3 regions of the Shewanella sp. Choline-02u-19 genome follow, and region 2 is predicted to be linked to each of the others. Evidence: predicted binding sites of a transcription regulator. Region 2 holds the regulator's gene; each other region holds the start of a gene.
What was found. Region 2 encodes sigma-54, which starts transcription at its own class of promoters, with help from an activator protein. Its sites were predicted from a motif close to GTTGGCACGNNNNTNGNNT; they were not measured.
Positions count from the first base shown of each region.

Region 1 (10,178 bases), 2.8 Mb from region 2:
GGCATTGTTAGCATTAGACAATGCCTCTTCTTGCCATCCTAGCCCTTCAAACAAGTCTAGCCATTCCTGCTCGAGCTCGGTTTCAATATTAACTCGCTCGCCCGTTCTTGGATGGTTAAAACTGAGTTTTTTAGCTATGAGCCACAATCGATTTACTCCAAAATGATCTCTAAAAAATTTATTCTGCTTACCATCACCATGCGTTGTATCCCCAAGTATAGGGTGGCGTAAATGTGCCATATGACGGCGCAATTGATGTTTACGCCCAGTGTGTGGAGAAAGATGGACCAGTGCGTATCGACTCGTTGCATAACGACCTGAGGCAAAAGGGATCTCGCTATTGAGTATAGGCCGATATGAAGTCACCGCATTTTGCGCGGCTTTATTGGGGTCCACATCTTTATCACCTAAATCGTCCAACTCCACTTTTAGCGCATAGTCTAGGGTTGCAGCGTCATACATATTACCGCGAACAATGGCTAAATATTCTTTATCAATCGTATGAGAGGCAAACTGTTCACACAATGCCTTAGCCATTTCACTGCTTTTAGCAAATAACAATATACCCGATGTGGGCCTGTCTAAGCGATGCACAGGAAAAACATGACACCCCACTTTATCCCGCGTTAGCTGCATAGCAAAAAACCGTTCTCGCCTCGCTAAATAACTGCGGTGAACCAATAAGCCAGCAGGCTTATGAATAGCGACAACATCATCATCTTCAAATAAAATCTCGATATAAGGTGCAGGCTCATCTTCTAGGCCTAACTCTTCAAGCTCAGTAAGCTCTTGCGCCTCATCTATCTCATCTGGTTGGGTTAATTCAGCTTTAGTTTGTTTCACTTAATAGCTCATCTAATTCTGTAATAGTTTTAATTATGCGACAAAATTCAGGTTTGCCAGCCCATACATGTTCCGCCATGGGGGCAATCGCTATCGCTTTTGGTAGCGGCATCGCACTATCGAGTAAATAATGCATTTTAGGGATTAGAATAAATTGCAGCCACTGTTCAAATGCCATGGTATCACAGGCAAACGGCGCGCTACTTTGCATCGCGCTTTCAGACGGTAGAGTGGCACTCCATAATGCAGCAATGACGAGTTCATCATGCAATTTAATAAGCTGTTGTCGGGTCAAATAGGTTAACACTCCTGTTGCATGAATAGGACTGCCAAATGGCCTGTACCACTTAGCTTTCTTTCCTTTAGAACATTTTCTGCTGGTTAACTTAGGCTTATAATAAGTACAGATTCACAGGGGGAATTGAGAATGAATAGTACAATTAGAAAGAGCATTTATTAGGCCGTGCTAGCGTAATCTCGTCTTTAGCACCTTCACTTCCAGTGCAATAAACGACTGCCAACTAGAATTTAAACTACTAAATGAAATTTAGCATCAGATCATACCATCTAGCCGCAGTTATCCCTATAATGTGGGTTAATTAATACTGACTCGATAGCGATATGACTGAAATAACGACCCTTAGCCAATTTCTTAAAACGGCCAAAACCCAATTCCAAGTTTATGATATGGGCCGTAGAGTTCAACATATCGATATGGTGGCGTTTCAGCAAATTGAAGCGTTACTCACGCCTTATCCCTCTCCAATTCAGGGACATGCTCAGTTTGCGATTGTCTTTTGGGATGTAAGCCAACAACACTATATTTGGTTTATAAAATTAGCGCTCGATGAACGTGGCTTGCTTTCGCCAGCGCCGCGCACTCAATTCATCAAGATGATAATTGAAGCTTTAGGCAGAGACCCGACCCAACCTTTAACCGATCAGCAGCAAGAGCAACTCGCTAACCACCCTTTTAACTTTAAGCCTTCTCAAGAAAAGTTAGCCGTATTTAACGCGTTAGTGCGAAAACAACTCGGTGAAAAAGCCTCTAGCCAGTATGAATTTGCTCATCAATATTTATCTGGACAACATCCAGCTGAAAACTGGCAAAGCATCGGAATGCAGGGCATTGCAGATGTTTGTGTTAGAGCGGCTGAACTTGATCATCAACAGCATATTAATGCCAGTTTCGATCGCGCGGCAGTAGAAGTACAAATTGCTATGTGCCAGTGCCTAGAGCACCTAACTATCGACGATGCACTCGCAACACAACTTTTCGAAAAGTTTGCTGCAGCTTCCACAGAAAGCCAAGCTTACCTTTTAAGGGCATTAGCATCTCACCCTGAGCAAAGTCAGCAAGCGATCGCTTATTTAGCCAGCTGTAATGGTTTATCCGCAGATATGTTGATTACCATTGCTGCTCGAAATTGGTCAGCGTTAAAAGATGAACCAACTCTCAGTATCTACTTAGAAGCACTTGCCAAACAAGAACAACACTTCTTTAACCAGATTTTTGCTGATATTGTGGCTATTCCATTAATTCGCACACAACTGTTAACTCAATTACGAAACCCTAACCGAAGTGCAGCGCTTTCTGCAGCTATTGGCGGCTTATTTAAGGTAATTAAAGCATGATGACAGATTTCTTATTAATCGTAGCGGTAGTTGTTATCGCCGCCTTTTTTTGGCAATTAAGGCAAATGGCGGAAATGAGCCGTACTTTTGCAACCAAAGAGTGCCAAAAACAAAAGGTACAACTGCTTGCCATCGCTCAGGAAACAGCAAAGCCAAGCTTCGGTGGCAGTACTGGTTTCACTTGGAAAGTAAAATACCTATTTGAATTTAGTACCGATGGCATTAATCAATATAGCGGAAGCTTGTGGATGCACGGTAAAAAAATCCACAAAGTACAGTGGCCTATTTTTCCGGAACCTGAATGGCATGATGCACCAGAATCTCGTGGGTCTGTCGGCGGAAGCTGTGGTGGTCGCTCTAAAAGCAATTGTAGTTCTGGTGGGTGTAAGTAACTAGGCTGAGAGTATTCCCAGTCTAGGTTAAACAGGACCCATTGCCCCCAATTTGCGCTAAAGCACAAATTGGGGGCAAAGAAAAAGCGCGGCTCCATAGGAGACGCGCTTTCGCTATTTCTTTGTAAGCTCATCCTGCTATTTTAATGCTCCTTGCACCATCCATGCGTAACTGTGCTCCCTGCGTCGTCCATGTTCCTTTTCTTTCCTTGTATCTTTCGATACTCATCCCTGTTACTCAGTAATCCTTTTACTAAGCTTGCTCATCCTAAGCGTGTCCAATATCATCCTTGAGAATCCATTCATTCACTATCCGTAGCATCCTACCTTCCTAGGCAGTAAAACTTTCCATCCTGGAATGTTTAACCACTCCTTGGTCGCTCTGGCAATCATTCCTTGAAAGCCTCGTCCTTGATAGTTATCCATATTAAGTGCGGATCCTTCCGTCACTCTTAGATCATCCTAATCTGTAAATCCTTTCTGTCATGCTTCCTTGCACAATCAAATAATAAACTAAAATCCCATAAAAATTGGCTCAATAAGTAACATTTAACATGCAGTCACATTTTAGCCATACAACAATAATCACATAAGCCACTGTTTAAAAACTAGTTTAAATAAAAACCTACTCGTTACCAGCAAGTGATCAGCCTTATTTCGCACGAAGCTGTAAGAGATCTCTCACATAAATCCGAGCAATTTATCAAAGATAAAAGAAAGGGCGTACCTTTCGGTACGCCCTGATCTAGCTTCTTTTTAGCTTTCCCGCTATATATGTGCTCCCTGCATCATCCTTGCTTAACGTGCATCCTGCATCTTCCTTGTAAATCCATTTATTAGCTTGTCCTAAGCCAAAATCCTCATCCTGAGGTTGTCCTAGTTGCATCCTGCAAATACCTAACTATTTAATAAGGTTAGCCTTAACTACTAAACATAATTTTAGATATGACTAAAATATCTATATCCAATGGCTGCTAACTTATCCTTAAACTAGCAGCTGGCCTATCCACTCACTAAATATTTAAACTTGAGAATCAAAATGGTAATGATGATTTACAGCGAACTCTATCGCTAACAAGGCTTACCAATTGATTGCTTGAGTTAACTTTATACGCTTATCAGTCCAGTGCGACGGTCTTTTAGCAAACACTCAAGATCGTAACATTTACGCAACTTATAGAGGTTTTCATAACGTACTGATTATAAACAACTAAGACTATCTATAGTGACTATATCAACAGTATTACCATTTGATGTCCCACATAAAAGTAAGAGATCTCTTACGCCAAGGACATCCGAATCCGATATTTTTATCTCTTCTTGCCTGAAAAGGCTTCAAATAACATCACCCAATCAGCCATTAAACTATAAATGGGATATTTAAATGTCGCCGGTTTGTTCTTTTCAAATACAAAGTGCCCAATCCAAGCAAAACTATAACCAATGACGGGTAACAAACATAACAGTAACCATTGCCCTGAATAGAGCGCGAAAATAGTCACTAAGATCACCAGAGAGCTACCAATATAGTGTAGCGCTCTGCACGTTATATTTTGATGTTGCGACAGGTAAAAGGGATAGAATTCAGCGAAATTATTAAAACGTTTAGTCATTAGTCTGGCCTCGATAAAACATCAATTCCCCCGTCACCTTGCCTATTTCTAGATCCTCCAATTTGTCGAAACCATGATTCGAAAATAATGCAATATGTGCTGGATCGCTAACAAACACACCAACGCCATCAAGCTGCAACTGTTCATCACACCAACTCAATACTGTTTTAACTAATTGACTACCGTAACCTTTGCCTTGCTCATTTGTTGATATAGCAATGAACTGCAAAATACCGCAACGACTATTGGGCAGGTTTTCTATAATTTGGTGTTCTTTTTTGATCCAAGCTTGGGTCGATTGCCAGCCAGCACTTATCAACATTTTCAAACGCCAATGCCAGTAACGGGCTTCACCAAGCGGGACTTGTTGAGTGGCAATACAGGCAACCCCTATCAGTCGTTCTCCAGAAAACATGCCGATTAACCCTTGTTCCTGTTGCCACAGCGCATTTAACTCTTCACGAATAGCGCCACGCAGTTTTTGCTCATATTGCACCTTGTCATCATCATAGAGTGCATCCATAAAAAATGGATCATCGTGATAAGCATTGTAAAGAATTGAGGCGGCAATACGTAAATCTTCAGCCGTTAGATAGACCGCTCGACACTCTTCCATGATTTGATTTTCCATTGTTATTTTCCTTGACCTAGATCACATAAATACCAATGTAACAAGCCCATAGAAAAGTGCAATTAATAATCAACATTCACTTTGTCAGAAATTTAATGTTGTTATAAAACGAGCATCTGATGAGTCATTGGGTGTCAAAAAGTATCGATACTAAACTTGGAGGATTAGGTCGTTTTCTACCATACTGGAAGCAACACGATAGCAACGGAGCGTTAATCATGGACACCACCCCTTTGGATCTAGAACATCTATTTCAACAGCTCGGTTTACCAAGTGATGCTAAAGCAATTGAACTGTTTATACGAAAACATACGATTACTAAAGGGCTGCTTATTCATCAAGCGGGATTTTGGACAATATCACAGCAACATTTTCTAGCAGAGGCATTAGCGGAAGATGCCCAATGGTCGGATTTAATTGACCATTTAGACACCCTATTAAGAAAGTAACTTCACCATATTAAAGAAATATAGAAAGATAATTATATTTTGGTGTAGGCCTTTTCGCCCCATCCAACAACGGCATTATTGCTAATAACTACGGGAGTACACTCATCTTTGGTTGTCTTGCCGTCGCCCTTAACTCGTTGTGTGCGATAAAACAGCACATGCACTTCTTTATCTTGTTGGATATAGGCTTCATTAAAATCAGCAGTACCCATTAGCGTTGTCACCTGCTCTTTTGACATCCCCAGTGAGATCCTCGATAGGCCGTCACGGTTACTTTCTTGGATTTTCTCCCAAGCTCCATTGTTATCCCAATCAGATTCACCATCACCTACATTGATAACGCAACCAGTTAACCCTATGCTTGCTATCCCAAAAAACGCTAAACTTAGTAGATTATTCTTCACATTAACTTCCTGTATTTATATTGATTTTATAAATATCATTAAAGCAAACTACATGCCACATGTTAAAGCATTGTTTAATAATGATTTAATCTTAATTAATTACTGTTAATGAACTAAATATACTAATGAGTAAGGAATTTAACCAACGATGAGCCCTCTAGACCAAGTACTCTGCGCCGCCAAACAGCTCAGCGATGAAGGTAAAAAACCCACTCTTGCATTAATTAAAACTAAGCTAGGTGTCAGTGTTGCAATGCTGACTTTGATCCAAGGCTTACAACAGTACAAATCGATGAATGCTGTAGACAAAGCCGCAATCCCGACTAAGGCGCAGTTAACCGCATCAGCGCAAGCACCTCTGCAACTTCCAACCAACACTCAACAACAGCAAAGAATTACGCAACTTGAGCAGGAGCTGTTAACCCTTAAAACCAACTATCAAGCCGTAATCAACAGATTAACAGCGCTTGAATCAGCATCGCTTAATGCTAGTGGAGCCAAGAAATAATGCATGTTGTTGAATTAAGATTTGAATGCTTCGATAACACGACAATCACTGCCGCCGAAAAAGCCATTAATGGCTTGTTAGAAGCTTATCGCGCCAATGGTCAAATACTCGGTCGAGAATTTGCTGTCGCTTTCAATGACGGTGAGTTTAGAGCTCGCTTGTTGATGCCAGAAAAAAGTAGCCTTGCCAAGCGATTTAATAGCCCTTGGGTCGAGAAAACCTTAATTGAATTAACAGACGCTAAACTACTTGCTCCTCGCGAGAAGTATATTGGCCAAGATATCAATTCAGAAGTGTCTAGCCAAGAGACACCAAGTTGGCAGCTGCTTTATACCAGTTATGTGCATATGTGCTCGCCACTAAGAAATGGTGATACGCTGCAGCCAATTCCACTTTACCAAGTACCAGCGACAGCCAATGGCGATCATAAACGGCTGATCCGCTGGCAAACCGAATGGCAAGCTTGTGATGAAATACAAATGGCCGCGGGGACTAAAGCCGAGTTTGCAGCACTTGAGCAGCTAACCAGCCACAAAAGTGACCTCTTTAGACGCGGCTGGGACTTGCGTGGCCGAGTTGAATTCCTGACAAAAATCCCAACCTATTACTATCTTTATCGCGTTGGTGGAGAAAGCCTAGCCAATGAGAAAAAACGTTGCTGTCCAAAATGTGGTAGTGACCACTGGCTATTAGATGAGCCGCTATTGGATATGTTTCACTTCCGCTGCGAACCATGCCGTATCGTGTCGAATATCTCTTGGGATCATCTCTAAAAGAGACAAAAAAGGTCTAAATTGCAGTGCAATTTAGACCTCTTCTTTCAAGCTAATAGTTTAAGCTTCTAGCGTTAAATTTTACCCGCTATTTCCCACGTAAGTTCTGCCACATTATTTTCATACGCTGCCAAATACCTGGGTGATCGAGTACTGGCATATCTTCTTCCACCAGCTTAACCGGTGGCGTCACTCGCGCCGTAAGCTCAGCGATAAAACCATTTAACGAATCTGCTAACTTTTTACTCTGATTTTCCCCAGGGATTTCAATCCAAACGCTGCCATCGGTATTGTTAATAGTGATCATCTTATCTTCATCATCAAACACACCAATAAACCAGGTAGGCTCTTGTTTGAGCTTCTTTTTCATCATCAAATGTCCGATGATATTCTGCTGTAGATACTCAAAATCAGTCTGGCTCCACGCCTGCAATAACTCTCCCGTTCCCCAAGGTGAGTCAAACATCAATGGCGCTGCAAAATGTGCCCCATAAAATGCACTAAGATCGGCATGTAAAGATAGCTCTAGTGCATGTTCGACATTATCAAAAACACCCGGCACGTCACGCGAGACTGATTTCCATTGCAATGCTTCTTCAGAACCAACGTCAACATCGCCCAAAATACACTCTGACGCTTGTTGCTGCGCATAATATCGAGGGTACTCTCCCAACGCATCTAAGTAGGCTTGTTGGTAGTCGTTTAAAAAAATATCCAGAGCAGGTAAAGAAGACACTTAAGCCGATCCCAAAATCAGTTATAATAAGAGTCTATTTTGACATGGAAACCGTATTGATGACACAACATCATGATCCCTATAGTGACGCACCCGAACTTTCAGAGCTTACATTAGGAAAGTCCACAGGCTACCAAGAACATTATGATGCGTCTTTACTGCAGGGCGTGCCGCGTAAGTTGAACCGTGACGCAATAGGCCTTACTACCGAACTGCCGTTTCACGGCTGTGATATTTGGACCGGATATGAGCTTTCATGGCTAAATGCCAAAGGTAAGCCAATGGTCGCCATCGCGGAGTTTAGCCTAGACTTTCAAAGTGCCAACCTAATTGAGTCTAAGTCGTTTAAGTTATATTTGAACAGCTTTAACCAAACTCAATTTGATGATGTTGAAGCGGTTCAATCTACCTTGACCAAAGATCTATGCCAATGTGCACAAGGTGATGTTAGCGTTAAAGTAATTGAACCGAAAAACTTTAGCCATCAACGTATTGTAGAACTACCAGGCACTTGTATCGATGATTTGGATATTGAAGTCAGCGACTACAACTTTAACCCAGACTACCTTGTCGACAGTGTTGATGACAAAGTGATGGTTGCCGAGACGCTAACCTCTAATCTACTTAAATCAAATTGCTTAATTACCTCTCAGCCTGATTGGGGTACGGTAATGATCCGCTATCAAGGCCCTAAAATTGATCGCGAAAAACTGCTTAGATACTTGATCTCATTTAGACAGCACAATGAGTTTCACGAGCAATGTGTCGAGCGTATTTTTGTCGACTTAAAACGTTTCTGCCAATGTGCAAAATTAACGGTTTATGCGCGTTACACTCGACGTGGCGGGTTAGATATCAACCCCTATCGTAGCGATTTTGAAAACCCAGCTGAGAACCAACGCTTAGCAAGACAATAAGACATAACGAAACCGAGTATTAATGCTCGGTTTTATTTTTTAAGTCTCTAGCGCCTGCATTTGTAAAGCTATCATCTCTCTTAGCCAAGCATTGGCGCTATTGCTCTGCAACTTTTTACTCCAAATCATATGGTACTCAATTGGCCTTGTATCAAAAGGCAATGGGTATTGCGTCAGATTAAACAGCTCAGCATACTCTTTAAGATAATGAGTGGAAGCGATGGCAATAGCATCGCTTTTTGATGCTGTGGCTAACATGGTCAGTAGCGACGATTGCTCACTATAGGTTTTACGTTGCGGCATGACGGCTTCGCTATAAAGTTCCGCGATGGCTAGATTTGAGCGCCGCATTTTGAAGATGACATGCTTTTCAGCAAAATAGGCATTAACGTTAAGTGTATCTTGGATCCTTGGATGATCTTTTCTCGCCACACAGACCAACTTATCGCGCATCAACAGGGCTGCATTTAATGCCACTGGTATTTGGCTCATTATGTCAACGGCAAGATCTATACGCTCAAACTGCAAGTCAGACTGTAACTGCTCCTCATTGGATGGCGGCTCCTTAAAGATAATATCAACCGCCAAGTCAGCCGTCAGCTTATCTATTGGCGCTTGCAATAGTTGCATTATCACTTCATTGGCATACACGTAGAATTCACGCTGATGTATTTTAGGGTCAAACTTCTCCAAACCCGCAACAACACCATCAATAGCATTGAAATGCTGCTCCAACTGTTGATATAAATCATGTCCGGCAGCTGTAGGTTCAACACCGCGTCCAACACGATTAAACAACTCTTCATCTACCTGTTTTTTAAGGCGGTTAATCGCATTACTGACTGAAGATTGGGTTAAATCAAGTTGTTCTGCGGCGCGGCTAAATGAGCGGCAGCGATACACGGCAAGAAATACCGGAAATAGATTAAGGTCAAACTGTTTTGTCTGCGGCATATGACTCAATACTATTTACACTGTGAATATTAATTAGCAATCTAGCGATAATTACTAAATAACACAAGCACTCTACACTAGCCTCAATTCAATTTGTATTGACTCGGTTCAGGCTCCCCTACTCTGCTAAGAGCCTGCTATGAACCTTCTATGAACGACCTTTGAGGAATCACAATGAAAATATCTCCGCTTACAATCGCGATCATCAGTAGCGTAACACTGGGCCTGTCTTCAACTGCAAATGCTGCACAACATGAACACGACCATATAACCGTGCACTATGAGGGCAAGGCCGCGACTGCAGATACGATTAAGCATAACCA
Region 1 covers NZ_PJBE01000013.1:286,735-296,912, reverse strand. The annotation lists gene truC (tRNA pseudouridine(65) synthase TruC) at 1-804, opposite strand, end outside; gene CXF83_RS08050 (YqcC family protein) at 830-1,138, opposite strand; gene CXF83_RS08045 (DUF3549 family protein) at 1,465-2,478, shown strand; gene CXF83_RS08040 (DUF3301 domain-containing protein) at 2,475-2,870, shown strand; gene CXF83_RS08035 (DUF962 domain-containing protein) at 4,181-4,483, opposite strand; gene CXF83_RS08030 (GNAT family N-acetyltransferase) at 4,476-5,114, opposite strand; gene CXF83_RS08025 (DUF2789 domain-containing protein) at 5,234-5,563, shown strand; gene CXF83_RS08020 (DUF3192 domain-containing protein) at 5,596-5,967, opposite strand; gene CXF83_RS08015 (hypothetical protein) at 6,116-6,475, shown strand; gene CXF83_RS08010 (Zn-ribbon-containing protein) at 6,475-7,248, shown strand; gene syd (SecY-interacting protein) at 7,337-7,984, opposite strand; gene queF (NADPH-dependent 7-cyano-7-deazaguanine reductase QueF) at 8,044-8,901, shown strand; gene CXF83_RS07995 (LysR family transcriptional regulator) at 8,941-9,855, opposite strand; gene CXF83_RS07990 (alkyl/aryl-sulfatase) at 10,030-10,178, shown strand, end outside.
Region 1: the regulator sigma-54 is predicted to act here: its motif matches at 6,009-6,027, upstream of CXF83_RS08020 (DUF3192 domain-containing protein).

Region 2 (10,178 bases):
CTTCGATGCCTTTTTGACGAACCAAGTTAGTGACCTCTGATTGCTTTGAAGATAATAAGCTAACACCTTCGGCAACAAGATCAAATGCTTTCCAAGTATCATCTTTTAAACGCCGAGCTCTAAACTGTAACTTGATTTCAGGGCGCCCTTTCTCGATGATCCTAACATTAACGTTGACCATCTTCTCGCCGGAAAAATCTTTAGCAGGATTAAATTTAACCGTTTGATCTGTATATTCAGTAAACGCTTGTGCATACGTTGAAACTAAATAACCTCTAAAAGCCTCAACAAAGCGAGTACGTTCATCTTTTGTAGTGTCACGTAAGTACTGACCCAACACTTTATAAGAGGCGTATTTATAATCGATATACGGCATCAACTCTTCGGTAACAATAACCTTTAAATGCTCAGGATTATCAGCAATCAACTGCCTATCTAGGTTAAAGCGCGCAAATGTTTTTTTAGAAACAGCCTCAACCATTGTATAAGGGTTCGTTTTATCTATCTCAACATCGGTACTATTTTCGGTATCAGCCGCTTGCACGCTAAGACTCATAAACGCCACTGTAACCAGCATCAATCCGCGACAAAATTTATTCAACATATCCATTACTCCTACCACTAATCTTTTGAACCTGCACTATATAAGAACTGGCCAATCAGCTCTTCTAATACCAATGCCGAATGGGTATCGTCAATACTGTCACCATCGGCTAACATCTCAACATCGTCATCCATAAAACCTGGGGCCAGCCCTAAAAACTGCTCGCCTAATAAGCCGGATGTTAAGATCGATAACGTGCTCGTTTCTGGGAAATACTGATAGCGCTTATCCATCGAGAGCGTAACGATAGGGACCAATCTTTCTGGGTCCAAAGTGATGGCACTAACTCGGCCAACCACCACGCCACCTACCTTCACTGGAGAACGCACTTTCAAACCGCCAATATTGCTGAATTTGGCGTGGAGGGAATAACTACTGTCACCCGTTTTTACTTCTACATTGGCAACATTGAAAACTAATATTAAAAACGCTGCCAATCCAGACAATAAAAATAGGCCGACTAACACCTCAATCTTCCGTGTCAACATAACTCATTTACCACTCTATTCAATAAATCTAAACAATAATTAACATGCTTGCAATCTTACGCTAGCTGCCAAACATCATCGCTGTCAGCAAAAAATCTAACGCCAACACCGCCAAGCTAGACTGCACTACCGTTTGGGTTGTTGCTCGGCTGATCCCTTCTGGATTAGGTACCACATTATAACCGCGATAAAGTGCTATCCAAGTCACTACCACCGCAAACAATGCACTTTTTATAATACAGTTAACAATGTCCTCTCGCCATTCAACTGAAGACTGCAATATTGACCAAAAGGCGCCACTATCGATCCCTTTCCATTCAACGCCAACAACATGACCACCGTAAATACCTATGGCGGTAAACATTAATGCTAACAAAGGTAAACTTATCACTCCCGCCCAAAAGCGCGGTGCAATAATCTGCCGTAGCGGATCAATAGCCATCATTTCCAGGCTCGAGAGCTGCTCAGTGCTTTTCATTAGGCCAAGCTCAGCCGTTAATGCTGAGCCCGCGCGTCCGGCAAATAATAGTGCGGTAATTACAGGACCTAATTCACGCAATAAGCTCAAGGCGACCATGGGTCCTAGGCTCTCTTCAGTGCCAAAGCCAACAAGTATATTATAGCCTTGCAGCGCTAATACCATGCCAATAAAGAGCCCCGATACTAAAATAATCACCATTGATTGCACGCCAACCACATACAATTGCTTGATGAGCAACGGCGTACCTTTTCTAAACCTTGGGCGATGCGCTATCGCACCCCATAGCATCAGTCCCGCTTGACCAAGACCAACCACTAAATCAATAGCACCACGACCCAACTTAGCGATTTGATTAATCAAGCCCACTTAGCAGCTCCTTCTTATAGTCCGGTGCAGGGTAATGAAACGGCACCGGCCCGTCTGGTTCTCCGCCAATAAACTGTGTTAACTGCGGATTGTCAGCCAAGCGCAGTTCTTCGGGGGTGCCATGAGCGATAATTCTTTTATCTGCCAGCACATAGACATAATCAGCAATGCCTAGCACCTCTTGCACATCATGCGACACCACCACTGAAGTCAGGTTAAGTGCATCGGACAGTTCACGAATTAATTTAACCAAAACCCCCATTGAAATAGGGTCTTGTCCTGCAAACGGTTCGTCATAAAGAATGATTTCCGGTTCCAAGGCGATGGCACGAGCCAAGGCAGCTCTGCGCTGCATTCCTCCTGAAAGCTCGGTTGGCATTAACGGCGCCGCGCCGCGCAGTCCAACCGCTTCGAGTTTCATTAACACGATGCGGCGAATAATCGCTTCAGGTAAACCAGAGTGCTCCCTAAGCGCAAACGCAACATTATCGAACACATTCATGTCCGTAAATAGCGCGCCACTTTGGAACAGCATACTCATGCGCTTACGCAATACAAATAATTGGCTGCGGCTGCATTGATGCACATCGATGCCATCAAAAAGTACTTTGCCTTTACTTGGCGTGAGCTGACCACCGATTAATTTCAGTAAGGTGGTTTTGCCTATGCCACTAGGTCCCATTATTGCAGTAACCTTGCCTTTAGGGATCGATAGACTGATGTCTTCATAAATGACATGTGAGCCGCGGCTAAAGGCCATATTCTGGATTTCGACCAATGAGTTATGGTTTTGAGTCATGCATGAGCCCTGCATTCAAATTAAGAAACATCCATTTTTCCGTACTGGAAAGGGAGAAATTGTACGTAATTGAACAATCAGGTACAACCAAATCAACACTATCTCGTCTCAATACTTTCATTTTTGTTAAATTACAGCGAAAATACGCGGCTATATCCTCAAATACCTAGAATCGATGTTATTTAATATATTTTTGTTAGTGGCTGGCTTAAGTGCTTTAGTCTGGAGCGCAGATAAGTTTGTATACGGTGCGGCAGCTTTTGCACGCAACTTAGGCCTTCCACCAATGTTAATAGGCTTAACCATTGTGGCTATGGGCAGCTCTGCACCAGAAATGTTTGTTGCCGCCACCGCGTCAATGGAAGGCATGACAGATACAGCCATTGGTAACGTGCTCGGTTCCAATATAGCTAACATCACACTCATTCTAGGTATTACAGCGTTACTCGGGGCTATTTCCGTCAGTTCACAAACGCTGAAACGTGAAATCCCTTTAATGTTAGCCGCCACCGTCATTGTGGGTTATTTTTTATATGACGGCTTTTTAACCCGAATTGAAGGCGTGTCTCTTTTAGTGCTCTTTTTCGCATTAATGGGCTACCTAATTTGGCATGGTCTGACGAATAATAATCGCGATGCGTTAGCCATTGATGCCGATAATGAGGTTCCCTCAAATGTCCCCACCAAGAAAGCGATTTTTTGGCTTGTCATCGGCATGGTGTTGTTACCTCTTTCAGCCGATTGGATGGTTCAAGGTGCTGTAGGCATTGCTAAGGCTTATCACCTTTCTGACTTAGTCATCGGACTGACGATTATTGCCGTGGGTACCAGTCTTCCTGAGCTTGCAGCCTGTATTGCTGGCGTGTTGAAAAAAGAGGATGATTTAGCCATCGGTAATATTGTGGGTTCAAACTTATTTAATATTTTAGCGGTACTTGCCATACCCGGCATTATCGCGCCAGGTGCCGTCGATGCCGCGGCAAGCACGAGAGATTTCTACATGGTACTTGCAACGAGCAGTGCGCTTGCAATACTGATATTATTGAGCGGACGCGCTAGGCAACTAAAGCCTTGGCATGGCGTTGTTCTACTCATTACATTTGTCGCGTATCAAGCGTTACTTTTCCTATCTTAAATATGAATGCGACCTATAAAGCAGTAAATTAGAGAGAGACCAAGAAATGGTAGATGAACAGCAGCTACGCCAGTGGGGCACCAAGGTCATTGATATCGAGAAAAAAGCACTCGATAACCTTTACCAATATGTAGACTCAAATGAGTTTGCCCAAGCATGCCAATTAATATTGCAGTGCACCGGCAAAGTTATCGTTATGGGAATGGGCAAATCAGGCCATATAGGTAATAAGATCTCAGCCACATTAGCCAGCACTGGAACGCCTGCATTTTTTGTCCATCCAGGTGAAGCGAGTCACGGTGATTTAGGCGTATTAAGCGAAAACGATATCGTCCTTGCTATCTCTAACTCAGGTGAATCGAGTGAGATTCTGACATTAATGCCAGTAATCAAGCGCATGGGGCTGCCGATGATTTCGTTAACAGGCAAGCCGGAATCCAACATGGCAAAGCTAGCCCATCTGCACCTTTGTATTGAAGTGCCCGAAGAAGCCTGCCCGCTGGGATTAGCGCCAACATCGAGCACGACGGCCACTTTGGTGATGGGCGATGCATTAGCGGTTGCTTTACTGCAAGCTCGCGGGTTTACTAAAGATGACTTTGCACTGTCTCATCCCGGTGGAACTTTAGGGCGTAAGCTACTCTTAAAAGTCAGTGACGTAATGCATAAAGACAATGAGCTGCCGCTGGTAAAGCATGATATCTGTATTACCGATGCGCTTTACGAAATATCTAAAAAAGGCTTAGGCATGACTGCCATTGTCGATGAGAAAAGCACTTTAGTCGGTATATTCACCGACGGCGACTTACGCCGAGTGATTGATGCAGAAGTTAACTTACGTACCACCCCCATTGCTGAAGTTATGTCTAAAGGCTGTGTCACCATTACTGATAATGTACTTGCAGCAGAAGCATTAAAAGTGATGGAAGAGAAAAACATTAATGGTTTGATAGTCATCAATTCACAGCAACAACCTGTCGGTGCACTTAACATGCTCGACATGGTGAAAGCAGGAGTTATTTAACATGTCTAAACAGGGATTCTATGGCCCGATTAGCGATGATGTTTGGCAAGCCGCCAGCAAAATCAAACTGCTTATTTGCGATGTAGATGGCGTATTTTCCGATGGCCTAGTCTATATGAGCAACTCCGGCGAAGAGCTTAAAACATTCCACACTCGAGATGGTTACGGTGTTCGCTCTGTTCTTTCTAGCGGCATTAACGTGGCGATTATTACTGGTCGAAAATCAAAAATTGTCGAAGATAGAATGACAGCACTCGGCGTCACTCATATTTATCAAGGCGTTGATAACAAGTTAAGCCCCTACAATGAGTTATTAGCACTTTACAATGTCAATCCAAATGAAGTTGCCTATATAGGTGATGATATGGTCGACTTGCCGGTGATGAAAGAGGTCGGTTTATCGGTTTGCGTCGCTGATGGCCACCCTTACGTGAAGCAACATGCTTTAATGACAACTCATATTAATGGTGGTCATGGCGCCCTTAGAGAGCTCACAGACTTGTTATTACTTAGCCAAGGTAAGTTTGAGTCGGCTCACGGGATGAGCATATGAATCGCGTCACCCTAGCGATTATCGCTTTATTTGGCACCGCACTGATCCTTTATTGGCAAGTGCAGTCTAAAAAAAGCGACCAAACGTTAGACATTGATATAAGCGAACGCCCTAACTACATCATCAATGATATGCGCAGCACTGAATACAATGAAGCGGGTCTCATTAATAGCAAAGTCACCGCCAAGCACATGGAACACTTTGAAGAAGCCAGTATGACTTACTTCACTGACCCGGTTTATTTGATCTATCCCGATGATGGTCAAGCCCAATGGCGTTTAACCGCGGCTAAAGGAACCCATAACAATTTAACCGGTAAGGTCTCATTGGAAAACAATGTTATTATCGATTCTATTAGTCCAGAAGAGCCGATCCAAACATTGTCTACCTCCTATTTAGAGCTTGATCTAGAGACGATGGTTATGACCTCTGATGAAATCATTTACGTCACTGGTAATGAGTTTGTGATTCAGGGAACAGGCCTTTATGCTGATCTTAACGCCCAAAGTGTAAAGTTGATCAGTCAAGTCGAAGGGATCTACGATGTTAAGTAAGCGATTCAAAAAACAAATATACTCACTCATGCTAGCAACCCAATAGCGGAGTAGAAGGAAGTTATGAAATACAATCAATCAATACTTGCAGGTCTGTTGTGTCTGCTTAGCATTAGTAGCTACGCGCAAGTCGATGACTTAAAGCAAGAAGTTAAAATTGCTGCTGCCAGCCAAGAAGCTGATATAAAAAATAATCAGGTGATCTTTTTTGGTCCTGTAGAAGTGACTCAGGGTTCAATTAAAATGAAGGCTGATGAATTACGGGTGTTCTCCAAAGAAGCGAGCTCAGGAAAAATACTCGTGGCTACGGGTAATCCTGCGACATATACCCAAATGATGGAAGATGGCCGCCCGGCGATGGCAAGTGCGAAAGAGATCCGTTATGAGTTGGCAACAAGAACCTTAACCTTGTTAGGTAATGCAACCTTGGAGCAAGAGGGCAGCCAAGTCACGGGTAACCGCATCAAGTACAATATCGGACTACAAAAATTAGTCGCAGAAAGTACAGGTAAAGGTAATGATCGCGTGATCACTATCATTCAGCCTGAAGCTTATCAAGAAGAGACGCCTGAAACCCCAGCCGCACCCATTAAAAAGCAGGAACAGCAATGACCCAAAAAACGCTGACCGTACGCAATTTAGCGAAAAGTTATAAGAGCCGAGCCGTTGTTCAAGATGTGAGTTTAACGGTCAAAACAGGGCAAATTGTTGGGTTATTGGGTCCTAATGGTGCAGGTAAAACCACAACATTTTATATGGTTGTTGGTTTAGTTCAGAGCGACAAGGGTCAGATCTTAATCGATGACGATGATTTAACCTTAGACCCAATGCATCTCCGAGCACGTAAAGGCATTGGCTACTTGCCACAAGAGGCAAGCATCTTTAGAAAGCTCTCAGTGCGTGACAATATCATGGCAGTATTACAGACTCGCAAAGATATCAATAACGAGCAGCGTGAAGAGCAACTTGAACACCTACTCGAAGAGTTTCACATCACCCATATCCGCGATAGCCAAGGCATGGCGTTATCAGGTGGTGAACGCCGCAGAGTTGAAATCGCTCGAGCACTGGCAGCCAACCCAAAGTTTATTCTACTCGATGAACCTTTTGCCGGCGTTGATCCAATATCGGTTATCGATATTAAAAAGATTATTGAACAGTTAAAAAGCCGTGGCTTAGGGGTGTTGATCACAGACCACAATGTGCGTGAAACATTGGACGTTTGTGAACATGCCTATATCGTAAGTCACGGAAATTTGATTGCAGAAGGCACACCTGCCGAGATATTAGATAATCAGCAGGTTCGAGCAGTGTACTTAGGTGAACAATTCAGGCTATAGTTAACCCACAGTATGCGGGTTTAATTGTATAGCATTAGCTAAGTATATGAATACAATCAAAGTGTTGACTCTTTAAGCTCTCTTCGTCAAATCACCGAGCTTCAACGTTTAATTACAGTGTAGGGAATAGCGGTAAGATGAAAGCGTCACTCCAGCTCAAAATGGGTCAGCAGCTAACTATGACTCCACAATTACAGCAGGCTATTCGCCTTTTGCAATTGTCCTCTTTAGAGCTGCAGCAAGAGATCCAGCAAGCATTAGACTCTAATCCACTGCTTGAATTAGATGAAGAGCAATCCGATGGCGAGCCTATCAGCAACGAAGATAGAACCACCAGTGACTCTGACAGCTATTCAGAGTCGGATAGCGACAATGAATACAGCAGTAACACAGATGTTGATCCACAGCAGGATAGCGCTGCGGTAGACACCTCTGATGCATTAACGCAAGATTCAATGCCAGATGAACTCCCAATGGATACTACTTGGGATGAAGTCTATACCGTGTCTTCGAATTCAAGCTCCGGCGGAATGCGCGATGATGATATGCCATTCCAAGGCGAAACCACTGAAGGTTTATACGAACATCTTGAATGGCAGAAAAATCTAACGCCTTTTTCTGATAATGACCTAGCGATTGCCACCGCCATTATTGATGCGGTTGATGAGCGAGGTTACCTTACTCAGAATTGTGAAGATATTCTTGAAGCAATGGGCGATCCAGAGATCGAGATAGACGAAGTGGAAGCCGTACTCAAACGCGTGCAGCATTTCGACCCTATCGGCGTCGCAGCCAGAGATCTCAGTGAATGTCTGCTTATCCAATTAGCTCAATATGCAGAAACAACACCCCATATAGACAATGCTCGCCTGCTCATTAAAGATTACTTAGATTTGATTGCTGGACGTGATTTTAGGCAATTGATGCGTAAGACTAAGCTCAAAGAGGATGACCTGCGTGATGCTATCACGCTTATTCAAACCTTGAACCCAAGACCGGGCCTGGCAGTCACGCGAAGTAAAGACGAATATGTGATCCCCGACGTTTCAGTGACAAAAAAGAAAGGCCGTTGGGTGGTTGAACTCAACCCCGACTACATGCCAAAAATCAACGTCAATCAACACTATGCTTCGATGGCTCGTAGCCAAAAAAATCAAGCAGATGGCCAATTTATTCGTAGTCACTTACAAGAAGCTAAATGGTTTATTAAAAGCATTGAGAGTCGTAATGAGACCCTCCTAAAAGTCTCCAACTGTATTGTGAAGTTCCAACAGGGATTTTTCGAATATGGTGATGAAGCCATGAAACCTATGGTACTCAACGACATTGCTGAAGCCGTAGAGATGCATGAATCCACTATCTCAAGGGTGACCACACAAAAGTATATGCATACCCCTAGAGGTATTTTCGAGTTAAAGTATTTCTTCTCTAGTCATGTCGGAACCGACGACGGTGGAGAGTGCTCATCAACAGCAATTAGAGCGTTTATTAAGAAGTTAGTCGCAGCTGAAAACCAACAGAAACCATTAAGCGATAGCAAAATGGCGCAACTGTTGGCAGAACAGGGGATTAAAGTTGCTCGACGTACCATCGCGAAATACCGCGAAGCAATGATGATCCCGCCCTCAAACCAACGCAAGAGTTTATAACTAAAATTATACACTTGGAGGAATCTTTCTATGCAAATTAACCTTACTGGGCATCACATTGAAATCACTGCGTCACTGCGCAGTTATGTTGAAGAAAAATTTACAAAGCTTGAACGTCATTTCGATCAGATCAATAATGTGCACGTCATATTGAATGTTGAAAAAATGCAACAGATTGCCGAAGCACGAATTCACCTGAAAAAAGGTGAAGTTTTTGCCACTTCGGAACATGCGGACATGTACGCCGCAATCGACTCCCTGATCGACAAATTAGATCGTCAGGTTATTAAACACAAAGAGAAGCTGACCAAACACTAACGATGGAACTATGTACCATCCTGCAGCCGGAATGCACTACCTGTGCCACTCCGGGCAGTAAGAAAAAAGTACTGGAACTCATCAGCGATATTGCCGCTGCCCAGTACCCTACCCTTTCTTCACAAGAGATTTTCGAAAGCCTGTTGGCTCGCGAAAAAATGGGTAGCACAGGTATAGGCAACGGTATAGCAATCCCTCACGGGAGATTGGCTAATATTGACCATCCATTGGGCATATTAATCAAATGTGAAACACCGATATCTTTTGACTCGATAGATAAGCAACCGGTTGATATATTATTTGCCCTGTTAGTGCCCGCAGATCAATGTGAGCAACATCTCGCGACGCTGTCTTCAATGGCAGAAAAGCTTAACGACAAAGCGATCGTGAAGCAGTTGAGAAAAAGTAAGAGTGAATCTGAGTTATACGACTTAATCACTCAATAGTGAGAGGTCTCTGATCTGTCGAGCTTAGTTTTTACGTATTTTTTGATGTTCAAGAAGTATAAGACATGAGCAAAGAGAAACGCTTACACACTCTTGTAGGAATAGCTTAGAAACACTTAAACCAGTGTTCCTAAGCTATTGTTGCCGTGTTATAGGCTATTTGTGGAGAATAATTAAACTGCATTGCCTCCGTATCGTCCCACCTCGCCAAAATAATGTATAAACTGCGGTAAAAACAAACCTAAAAGTGCAACTATCTCGACGGACTCAAGTCCGTAAGTCGCTAGAGATTACCGATATACAAGCAGTAAGATTTAACGACCTAGGCATTTATTACAGCAATATTATTTATTATTACCAACTAGCCTAAGCTATTGCTTTAAGCCAGAAAAAAGTTAATCTATAATCTTGTACACCCCGT
Region 2 covers NZ_PJBE01000013.1:3,100,793-3,110,970, forward strand. The annotation lists gene CXF83_RS20215 (MlaC/ttg2D family ABC transporter substrate-binding protein) at 1-604, opposite strand, end outside; gene mlaD (outer membrane lipid asymmetry maintenance protein MlaD) at 622-1,092, opposite strand; gene mlaE (lipid asymmetry maintenance ABC transporter permease subunit MlaE) at 1,154-1,939, opposite strand; gene CXF83_RS20230 (ATP-binding cassette domain-containing protein) at 1,926-2,738, opposite strand; gene CXF83_RS20235 (calcium/sodium antiporter) at 2,914-3,873, shown strand; gene CXF83_RS20240 (KpsF/GutQ family sugar-phosphate isomerase) at 3,920-4,897, shown strand; gene kdsC (3-deoxy-manno-octulosonate-8-phosphatase KdsC) at 4,899-5,450, shown strand; gene lptC (LPS export ABC transporter periplasmic protein LptC) at 5,447-6,004, shown strand; gene lptA (lipopolysaccharide transport periplasmic protein LptA) at 6,068-6,616, shown strand; gene lptB (LPS export ABC transporter ATP-binding protein) at 6,613-7,344, shown strand; gene CXF83_RS20265 (RNA polymerase factor sigma-54) at 7,482-8,993, shown strand; gene hpf (ribosome hibernation promoting factor) at 9,024-9,311, shown strand; gene ptsN (PTS IIA-like nitrogen regulatory protein PtsN) at 9,314-9,757, shown strand.

Region 3 (10,178 bases), on a different contig from region 2:
TATTCATCGCCCGGAATAGAGATGACAAATTTATCTAATGGGTAGAATTTTGCTAATTTAATTTCTGGCTCTTGGGTTAAGAAAGGGCCTCCAATGAGCGTTGGAGATTGCCAGCCAACCCAAAATATGGCGGCTGTCCAAACCGTGATGAAGAGAAAAAAGCTGATCCGTTTACGGGCGTTTTTAGTGAGTGGCATGATGGGATCCTTAAATTATGCGAGTAGATCAACTTGATCTCGTTGGGAAATCTCAGTTGTCATTGGCTGAGCTTCCTGCTGGCTAGCGGCGGCTATGGCCGACTTCGAACCCTGCTGTGTTTGTTCTTGTGGTGACTCGCCGTGGCTGATATCGACGTCAATTTGGCCGCCATGATCTGCGGCTAGCTCGGCGCGTAGCCTGTCTAGCCCAGTTAATAGTGCATCGCGCACCGCAGCGTTGGCTGCGTGCATCTGGATATGTAATTTATCGCCATCAAGACGGATATTGAGCTCAATTTTTCCGAGTTCTGGCGGGTCGAGTCTGAGCTCTGCTTGTTTGATCTGTTGATCAATTTGAAAGCGTAATTGTTCACGCAATGGTGACAGCATTTCGTGGGCCTGCTGCAGCATAGGTGCGGCTTGAGAAACGGACACTGGCCCCCACTGTGCAACGGCACTATTCGCTCGGGTATTTGTCGCGAGTATTTGATGAGTGGATTCAATTGTATCGATACTGGCGCTATCAACTTGTTTGGCTATAAATGCCGTTGCTAACTGAGTGGCGCTTAAGAATGGATTCATACTGTCAGGCTTAACCGCACTGCTATTGAAGGTCGACCCAGGGCTGCTATTGGCGAAGTTTGTTGCTAGCGCAGCGGTATGGGCTTTGTCATTAGCGGCTGTTGTACTTGTTAATGGCTGGCCGCTTGTCTGTGCAGTTTGAATAGATGTTTGGCTGCTTAACTCTTGTGTAAACGGATTGACTGTTGAGGTATAAGTGCTAGCGAAATGCAAAGGCTTAACAGTATTGTCCAGTCCCAGCGTGGCGTTTTGGCTTGCTAAGTCTATTACGTTAGCGCGCTGAAAACTCTCGTCTGTTAAAGGTCCACCTGACATTGAAATAGTGTTGGCTATTTGCCCTGAAATATCACCATTGATACTGACGTTTTGTGGCTGCCTTGGCTGCGGCAATATCAATGAGAACGGCGCTGAATCGGTCGCCGATTGCTCTAGATCATGGGAATAAGCTTGGTCAACAGGCTCTTTAATATGGCTGACTCGTGCTGAATTAACGGCCGGTGTTGTGCTTAATGCACTTGGTAAAATGGGACTAGTCATTGGTGACTCCAGCGCTGGCACAGGTAAATTGGTAAGCAGCAAGGCCGTCTTGCTGCTGTTCAAATTGAGCCATCTCTTGCTTGATCTTGCCTTGTGCTTGTCGTAACTGCTGCACAATTTTTGCATGGCTTTGCGCTAATGATTGGCGTGCAAGTACCTGTGAGCGAGAGTGTGGCTTGCCCGCTTTTTTAAGGGCATTGCACATCTTTTCATTCACTATCACTAGCTTTTCCCAGTCTTCAGCGCGCGCGTGAAACGCCAGTGCTTTTTCAAACTGTTGCCACTGCTCAATTGAGATTGGCCCAACCTGCTCTGACATCGGTAATCACCTTTGTTATGGGTTCTAGGGCTGCAACGCTATTTTCAACGCTCGCGGTGACCAATTGCCGACTGCAGTAGTCATAAAGGTGGTTGAGTCCTGCCGCGACCTTGCCGCCGTTTTCAATATCGAGCATGGAGTCGAGGCCATGGACGATATTGAGACATTTGTTGATACTCTGACCTTTATCTTCAAAGCTCTTACGCTGCATAAAACCACTGGCACGTTGGATCTCCTCTAAGAGGCCATCGAGCAGCATCCGTACCATTTCATGTGGATTAGCGGCAGCGGCTCGGGCGTCTAATGAGGTCTGTTTGTAAGCATTAAAGGGATCGTGCTCATTCAACATTGGTTAGCATTCCTTAATTAAACAGCATGCTAGCTGAGTTAAGTTGGTTAATGGTGTTTTCCATTGCGGTGAACTGAGACAGGTAAATTTGGTACCTCTGCTTCATCTGATAGTCATGGCGAGACATGCTGTCTTCAACGCGTTCAATTTGGCTATCTAGGTTGTTTTGCTTAAGATCGAGATAACCATTGGACTGAGTGAATGGTTCGATAATAGTGTCTATTCTATCGATGAAGCTGTTATCGGCAGTGAACATCTCTTTTAAGGCCGCGGGATCATCTTTAAGTGCTTGGGTCAGCTTATCTTCATCGATATCAAGCTCACCACTACGGTTCATCTCAATACCAATGTCAGATAAGCGCATACCGTTTGGTGCGGCTTCGAATACGCTATTGCGCATACTGGCTTGCAGCATTCTTAATGTAGAGTCACCTTTGAGGGCACCGAGCTGATCTTCTGTGACAGATGATGGCTTATCATCTTCATCATCATCGTCTTTATCTTTGTCGTCAGTGTCCTTATCGTTTTCTTTGGCCTCATCGACGACGCTACTGCCCATAGAACGGGTAAGCTGATTAATTTGGTTCATCAGGTCATTGAAAGACTCGACAAAGTCCTTAACCGCATCTTCACTGCTGCTGGTGTCAGATTCGATTTTTATGGTGCTGCTTTCGCCCGCCGAGTGTGTTTTGTTCAGCTCTATTGATACACCATCAATAACGTTACTTAAGTAGTTACTGCTACTCGTGATATCGATACCATTGAGCACTATCTCTGCGTCTTGCGCCGCTTTACGTTGGTTCATGCCCCAATCAACACCGTCCATCTCAACTTTGAGCGTACTGTCTTTACCTGATTCTGAGGAGGTCATCATTAACTCGACACCGCCACCCGTTCTGACGAGTGAGGCTTGTACTCCAGGGTTATCTGGGTGTGAGTTAATGGCATCACGAAGATCATTCACGGTGCGAGTGCCGTCAGCATTAAGCACTGCCATATCTATCTCTATAGTGTCAGCGATATCGGGGCCGACCTGGATGCTTAATAAACCACTCGCGGGGAGTAAGTCGGTTTCACTGGCAAAGCTTTTAGTCAGCTGATGGGCTTGAGCGAGTTGCTTGACGGTTAGATCATAGGTGCCCGTGGGAGCATCACTGTCGACTGTTATCGCGGCGTTCTCATCACTGATTGATGAGGTTTTACTTTCAAAGGCATCACCATTAATCTTTTCTAGATTACTGGTCATTTTATTGAGGCTACGCTCCAATAACTCATAGGCATCAATTTGTGTTTGATGCTTGGTTAAATTGGTTTTAAATAGTTGATCTTTCCCCATTCTTTCTGCTGAAATGAGTTGTTCAGCAAAAGATGCACCGTTCATACCTGAAATCATTTGATCCTCCTATAATGATACTTTTGCAATCTCTGTACCAAACGTTAAGTGTTTGTATATATTGAATTCTGTTTGTTTATCTGTACTTGTATCCGCTAGCGTTTTTCCGTTTACAGCACGGAAAAGGAAGTACGGCTTCCGCAAGTCACTTTGCCCACAATTGGATTTGAAGCTATACCTCTACTAAGGCGACCTTGCGAAGGTGATGCTGAAGTGTGTCAGTGATAATTTTTCAAAAAAAAAGAGCCTAAAGGCTCTTTTTGAAAGTTGGGAGGGTAAGGGAGGAGAAATTAACCCAATAGACCCATAACCAAACCAGTGTTTTGGTTTGAAGAAGACAGGATATTAGTACCCGCTTGAACCAAAAGCTGATTCTTAGTCATGTTTGCTGATTCAACGGCGAAGTCAGCATCCATAATACGGCCAGCAGCAACTTTAGTATTCTCAGTTACGTTAGCAAGGTTTGAACTCGTGTGGCCCAAACGGTTGATGTTAGCACCCAGTGTTGAACGTTCTTTACCTACAGCATCAATGAAGTCATCAATCTTAGTGATAGTGCCTTTTGCTGCACCGACAGCTGAAATATCATCAGCAACACCAGCAAGATTGGCTTTATCTACGGTAACTTTTAGTTGCTCACTTGCACCTGCACCGATCTGGAATTCAACACCGGCGGTCAATGAGTCGAATAACTTGTTACCTGAGTATTCAGTGTTATCAACAATACGAGTGATCTCTTTGGTTAGCTCTGCGAACTCATCGTTAAGTGCTGTTAAATCTTCAGCTGAGTTCACGCCGTTAGCGGCTTGAGTTGCAAGTTCTTTTTGACGGTTCGCAATGGTCGTTAGCTCATCTAGTGCGCCATCAGCAGTTTGCAGCATAGATGTCGCATCGTTCACGTTACGGTTAGCTGTTTCCATGCCTACAACGTTGGCATTTAAACGAGTCGCGATTTGTAGACCAGCAGCATCGTCAGCAGCGCTGTTGATACGTAGACCAGTAGAAAGACGCTCCATAGCATTGCTAAGTAGGTCATTGTTTTTTGTCACAGAATTTTGAGAAACAAGTGAAGCATAATTAGTATGTACAGATAACATAATATTTTCCTTTAATAAGTCATTTAAGCTCTGGGTCTTACCAATAATAAAACGACTGCTAAAATCAAAACTGAAAAGGCGTCATCATCTTTTTGTTATCATTAAGTGTAACTGGTTGTAAATTATGGTTTATATTGTTTAATTTTTTTGAATTAAAACGATTTTATGTCGATAATCGCTTTAGTGAACGGTCTTTTTAGTCGCTCTATATAGTCATGTTAGGAGCCGAATTAAGAGAACTAGAATGGAAAAATCGCTAATTAGACCCAGCTTCGTCACGCAATTTAGTTGTATAGGCAGTGATTGTGAAGATAGCTGTTGTTATGGCTGGAATATCATTATTGATAAACAGAGTTACAAAAAGACCCTAGCGCACAAGGAGCTTAAGTCTTTGGCTCAAACGGCGCTGAAGAAAGTAAAAAAGAGCGAGCAACAATGGGCTCAAGTGGTACTCGACTCAAAAGGTGCTTGTGGGTTTTTAGATGATAAGCAGCTGTGTCAAATTCATGCTAAAGCGGGTGAGGACTTGTTGAGCCACACTTGTAAGACCTACCCTAGAATGTCGCACATGAAAGATGGTGATCGTTATGAAAGCCTGTCGTTATCTTGTCCTGAAGCGGCGCGGACTATTCTGCTTAAGCCCGATGCGTTTCAATTTGAACGTATGACGGTGAACCATCACCGTACCTTTAAAGCGACGCCAATATGGGCGAAAAAAGCCCATGATTATACCATTCAGCTGTTATTGAAACCCGAGCAGCCAATAGAGCATGGGCTCACAGCGGTCGGTATTTTAATGAAAACAACTGAACGAGTTGCCAATGGTGAACTGGAAAGCAGCGCCATTGATGATATGTTTCAACAACTGCTGAGTTTGAGTAATAACGGTCAGCTTAAGCAACATTTTGAAGGCTTTAATAAAGATACCGAGATACACAAAATGCACGCTTTCACGTCGATGCAACTGTGGTTAAACACCAATAAAGCAGGACGAGGACGTAGTCGATTTGAGCAGATAAACCAAGCCATTTGTGCCATGGGTGACGGTGAAAATAAAATTAGTATGGGGCGGATTAATCAGGCTTGGCGCGATGTCGCCTTACCTGCATTGGCTGAGCATCAAACGCTATTTAGTCGTTATTTATTTTACTATTGTTACCATATGAATTTTCCACAAGTTGACGCACTCACTCCATCGCAGGCATTTCGGGTGATGCTGTTGGACTTCTTTATGCTGCGCTGCTATTTAGCCGTGATTGCAGCGCAGAAACAGGGGTTGTCTGAACACGATATCATTCTGTGTTTTCAGGTGTATCACACCAATAGGCAGCATAAAGCCAACTATAGCCAATATGCTGTGGAACTCTTGGATAAAGGGCAGTTTGAAGACCTAGCATCGATCCTCACACTGCTAGCGTGAAACAGCGATTGATTGAGTGACGAATACGGGGCTTTTTGGCCCCATATTCTCTCGCTTAAGATCGCTAAGTTAGTAGGGAAGACACCTGAGCTCGGCTGAAGTTGGCTTGCGCCATGAGTGACGTCACCTGCAGGCTGAAAGGTGCAGGTTGCATCAAACTCTTGACTTGATTAAGCGTCGAATCCAGCCCTTTTAGGGTGTCTTTTTGGCGGTTAGCCTGATGCAGTTGCTGTTGAATGTGTCGCTGACTGTGGTTAAGTTCTTGCAGCTGCCCCTCGACTTTATGGCGGGTTTTACTGATTTTAGCCACGGTTTGTTTAAGTTCTTGTGGGCTATTAAAACGCCATTCTCGTGGATCTTGCCAGCTTAACTCTTCGCTGACCTTAATGGTTCGCGCATCACCAGCAGGGAGTCGCTGGCCTTGGCCTGTCATCAATAAACCTGATTGGATTTGTTGCCACTGTTGTTTATTACTTTTGAAGATAACGCGGCCTTCATTGGATTTTACGACCCGAATATCGAGCGGCTTGAGACTGCTGTCGAGACGCTTTAGTAGCTCGGCGGGTTGAGCATTTGCGGGTAGCAGTACCCTTACTGTGTCATTGCCTATGTGCATATTCACTTGTTCGTCACGGGAGTTGACGGCGATCAAGTCGACAGACTTTAAGCTAAAACTGTATTTTGCTACCGGGCGTTGAGTTGAAATAAGATTGAGCTGATGGTCGACTAATTGTGTGCCCTGATAGCTGATGTTTAGCCCTGCCAGCTGCTGTTGGAGCTGCTGTGCTTGGCTGAGTGAGTCGCTATTATTTGACGTGAGAGATTGTTGACTGTGATTTTGCAATTGCTTTAGCAAGGTTTGTACTTGTTGTAGTCCATGTTCGGCGACTTGTTGAGCGCTAATTTTATGTTGGCCTTGGGTGACTTTTGCCCACTTATCATAGCTTTCAAGTCTATGGCTTGGAATGCTAGCAACATTGACTTTTGCTTGCTCTTTCGCGGGGTGTTGCATAGCCGTCGTTGGCGCAACCGTTTGGCTGCGCTGCTGAACTTGGAGTGAATCTGAAATCCCTTTGAGCATCGACTTCTCTTAGCTTGGTATTATATGTGGTTGAACAAGGATAACTGCGATACTTGCACAAACGTTTTCTGAGTCACCTGAAGGGTGGTGAGCTTTAGATTAAACTCGGCAGTGGCTTGGGCATAGTCTAACCCTTCAGTTTCCCCAATCACCTCTTCGTTAAATAGTACCCGCTCTTCATGGGAGGTTTGGATCAAACTCAAGGTATTTTGTTTGCCACCAATATCTGTGATTGCAGAACTAATACTGGTGAGAGTGTCATCGAGGCTAGTTAACATGTCACTGGCGGATTGACTAAAAGTGGGGTCGCCAGGTGCTAAAGTAGGATCTTCTAGCACAGTGATAAAATCTTTGGTTTGGTTGAGAATGTCTGCGCTACCGTTAGCGAAAATAAACTCCGCCGCAGTGCTGTTGGCAGTCATCCAAGATGAGCCGGAGGTTTGCACCTCTCTATGGTTGGTATCACCTTGATAAACATAGTTACCACTGGCGTCTTTTCCAATCGGTGCAGTGTCAGTCAAGTTACCCGAAAACAAGTAATTACCGCCTTCATCTTTGGCGTTGACGGTATCGACAAAGGCTTCTAATAATTCGTCCATCTCCGCTGCATATGCGGCTCTGTCTTCTGGCGATAAACTACCATTATTGGCTGCTACGGTGATTTCACGCATGCGGCTTTGTAATTCGACCATGCTCGACATGTAAGTTTCAGCGCGGCCAAAACTGGTTGAGAGTGATTCAGTATTTTTGATGTACTGATTCGTGGCAGCCATATCTCTTTGGCTGTTAATGACTTTCACTGAACCTATGGGATCATCTGACGGGCGAAGAATCGATTTACCCGATGCCATCATTTGATTCAACTTGGAGATATCGACAGTCGATTTCTGCAGGCTTTGTAAATTATTGCTGTAAAGATTAAGCATACTTACGCGCATTCGAATGTCCTTAAATACTGTTTAATATCGTTTGAAATAGTTGATCGGCTGTCGAGATAACCTTGGCATTTGCTTGGTAAGATTGCTGATAGATGATGAGGTTAACGCCTTCTTCATCTATGTTGACGCCACTGGTGCTGGCCCACTGCCCCTGAGCTTCTAGTTGCAGCTTTGCTGCGGTATCTTGGTTCATTTGTGCTTGACGAGAGGCTGAGCCTAATTCACCAATTTTGCTGGCAAACGCATCGCTCATGGTGGTGTTGACACCCATTGAGCTAAAGGTGAAGTTTTGATTGGCGAGCTCGACGAGATCTTTCAAGTTACTGTTGTCGCCAGGAGTGCCATCTTTACCAAAGGTGAGCATGTCGGCGGTAAAACCAGAGGTCATCGTTAAGCTGCCAGCTGGATTGGTTGGATCATAGCGAAACAGATCTTGAGTCGGGGGATTACCGTTTAAATCGGTACCGCCGGCAAGCACTGCATTAAACTCATCGGCCATGGTGGTGGCCAGTTCATTGATAAAGCCGATTGAATCCACCAAGCTGTTATCACGATAGTCGATAAGCGCGCCTAAATTACCGCCCGCAGCTTCGTCAAGCGGGAAACTGGATTGACCAAACTGAATGCTAATCTGGCTAAACTGTGGGTTAGCAGGATCTGGTTTGACGATAATTTTCGATGCGGTGGTGCCAGATAACAATGGTTGGCCTTGCGCTAAGGAAATATTGAGCATGCCGTTGGCATCCTCGACCACATTGACATCGACAATTTTAGAGAGGTCATCTACCGCAGCATCTCTGGCATCAAGCAGGGCTAACGGCACATTACCGCTGGCACTGGATTTTTGGATGTCAGCGTTAAAGCGGGCGATAGTCTGTAATTGGCTGTTAATCTCTTTTGCCGAAGCGCCTATTTGACCTTCGACCTGAGAGACCTGTGAGTTAAGCCCTTCGCTGATGGAGTTAAAGCGTTGCGTAAGTGCTTTGGCTTCGTTGAGTACACCTTGGCGATGGGCTATCTCGTTAGGTTGCTCCATTGCAGAGTTCAGTGAAGCAAACAGCTGATCGAGCCCGGCTGAAATGCTGCTACCTTCGGAGCCGAAGATCTGCTCGACCTGACCCAGATAGTTTGATTGTGCTTTAGCAAAACTCAAGTCGCTGGTGGTATTCCATAATTGCGCGACTTCGTATTGATCTGAAATGCGGCGCACACCATCAACCATCACCCCTGAGCCGCTGCCGTAAACGCCGTTACCCACAGAGCCGAGCATGACTTGCTGACGGGAGTATCCCGGCACCATCGCATTAGCGACATTGTTAGACGTGGCTGTCAGGGCAGCCATGCTGGCATTAAGTCCTGACATACCGATATTGAGCATGCTCATCTTAAATCCTTATTTGTGGTTAAATACGGGCTAATCAACAACGTGACTTACTCTGGCAGCTTGCTAACAAAGGGCAATATCAAGGCGGGCTGCATGGCACGAGTATTAGTATCGCTACTGGGTTGATTACTAGAGGCGACCGTCTCAGGGTCAGACTTAAGTCCGGCTGATAATTGTTTGATCATCACCTCTGCTAATCCGGTGCTTTGGACCTGACTTAAGCGGCCTGCAAGTTCAGCATCATGCCAGTCACGGTACATGCCGTTGTTTTGCGAAGACAGCGGGCTGTCTTTATCGGCCATCACATCTGATGCTGAGCGCATTTGCTTCAATACGTTTTGTAAAAATAGCGCTTCAAACTGCTGGCTTACCATTTTCAATGCGCCATGTTCGCCATTGGCTTTAATCAACTCGCCCGCATCGAGTTGGTTTAAGTAACTGTGGTTATTATCGAGTTCCATTAAATCACCACCAATTCAGCTTCAAGCGCGCCCGCTTCATTTAGGGCTTGTAAGATGGCCATCAGATCCATCGGCGATGCACCGAGGCTATTGACGGCGCGAACGATGTCATTAAGGGCGATACCTTCTGGCCAAACGAACATATGACCATTACCCGCATCGATATCAATTTGACTGTCGGAACCGACAACGGTTTCACCTTGTGCTTGGCCTAAATAGGCGCCGTTAGGTTGGCTAACAAATTCTTGCTCAACGATGGTCACGGTTAAGTTACCGTGACTGACGGCCGCTTTGCGTACCACTACATCACCGCCCATGACGACGGTGCCAGTGCGGCTATTAAAGACGACGCGTGGCGATTTACGGCCTTGCTCAATTTGCAGTTCTTCTAACATCGACATAAAAGTTACCCGCTCGCGA
Region 3 covers NZ_PJBE01000012.1:174,190-184,367, forward strand. The annotation lists gene CXF83_RS02835 (flagellar basal body-associated FliL family protein) at 1-197, opposite strand, end outside; gene CXF83_RS02840 (flagellar hook-length control protein FliK) at 213-1,316, opposite strand; gene CXF83_RS02845 (hypothetical protein) at 1,309-1,635, opposite strand; gene fliS (flagellar export chaperone FliS) at 1,604-1,984, opposite strand; gene fliD (flagellar filament capping protein FliD) at 1,998-3,377, opposite strand; gene CXF83_RS02860 (flagellin N-terminal helical domain-containing protein) at 3,668-4,474, opposite strand; gene fliB (flagellin lysine-N-methylase) at 4,719-5,894, shown strand; gene CXF83_RS02870 (hypothetical protein) at 5,959-6,975, opposite strand; gene flgL (flagellar hook-associated protein FlgL) at 6,996-7,913, opposite strand; gene flgK (flagellar hook-associated protein FlgK) at 7,924-9,297, opposite strand; gene CXF83_RS02885 (rod-binding protein) at 9,345-9,758, opposite strand; gene CXF83_RS02890 (flagellar basal body P-ring protein FlgI) at 9,758-10,178, opposite strand, start outside.
Region 3: the regulator sigma-54 is predicted to act here: its motif matches at 3,401-3,419, upstream of fliD (flagellar filament capping protein FliD).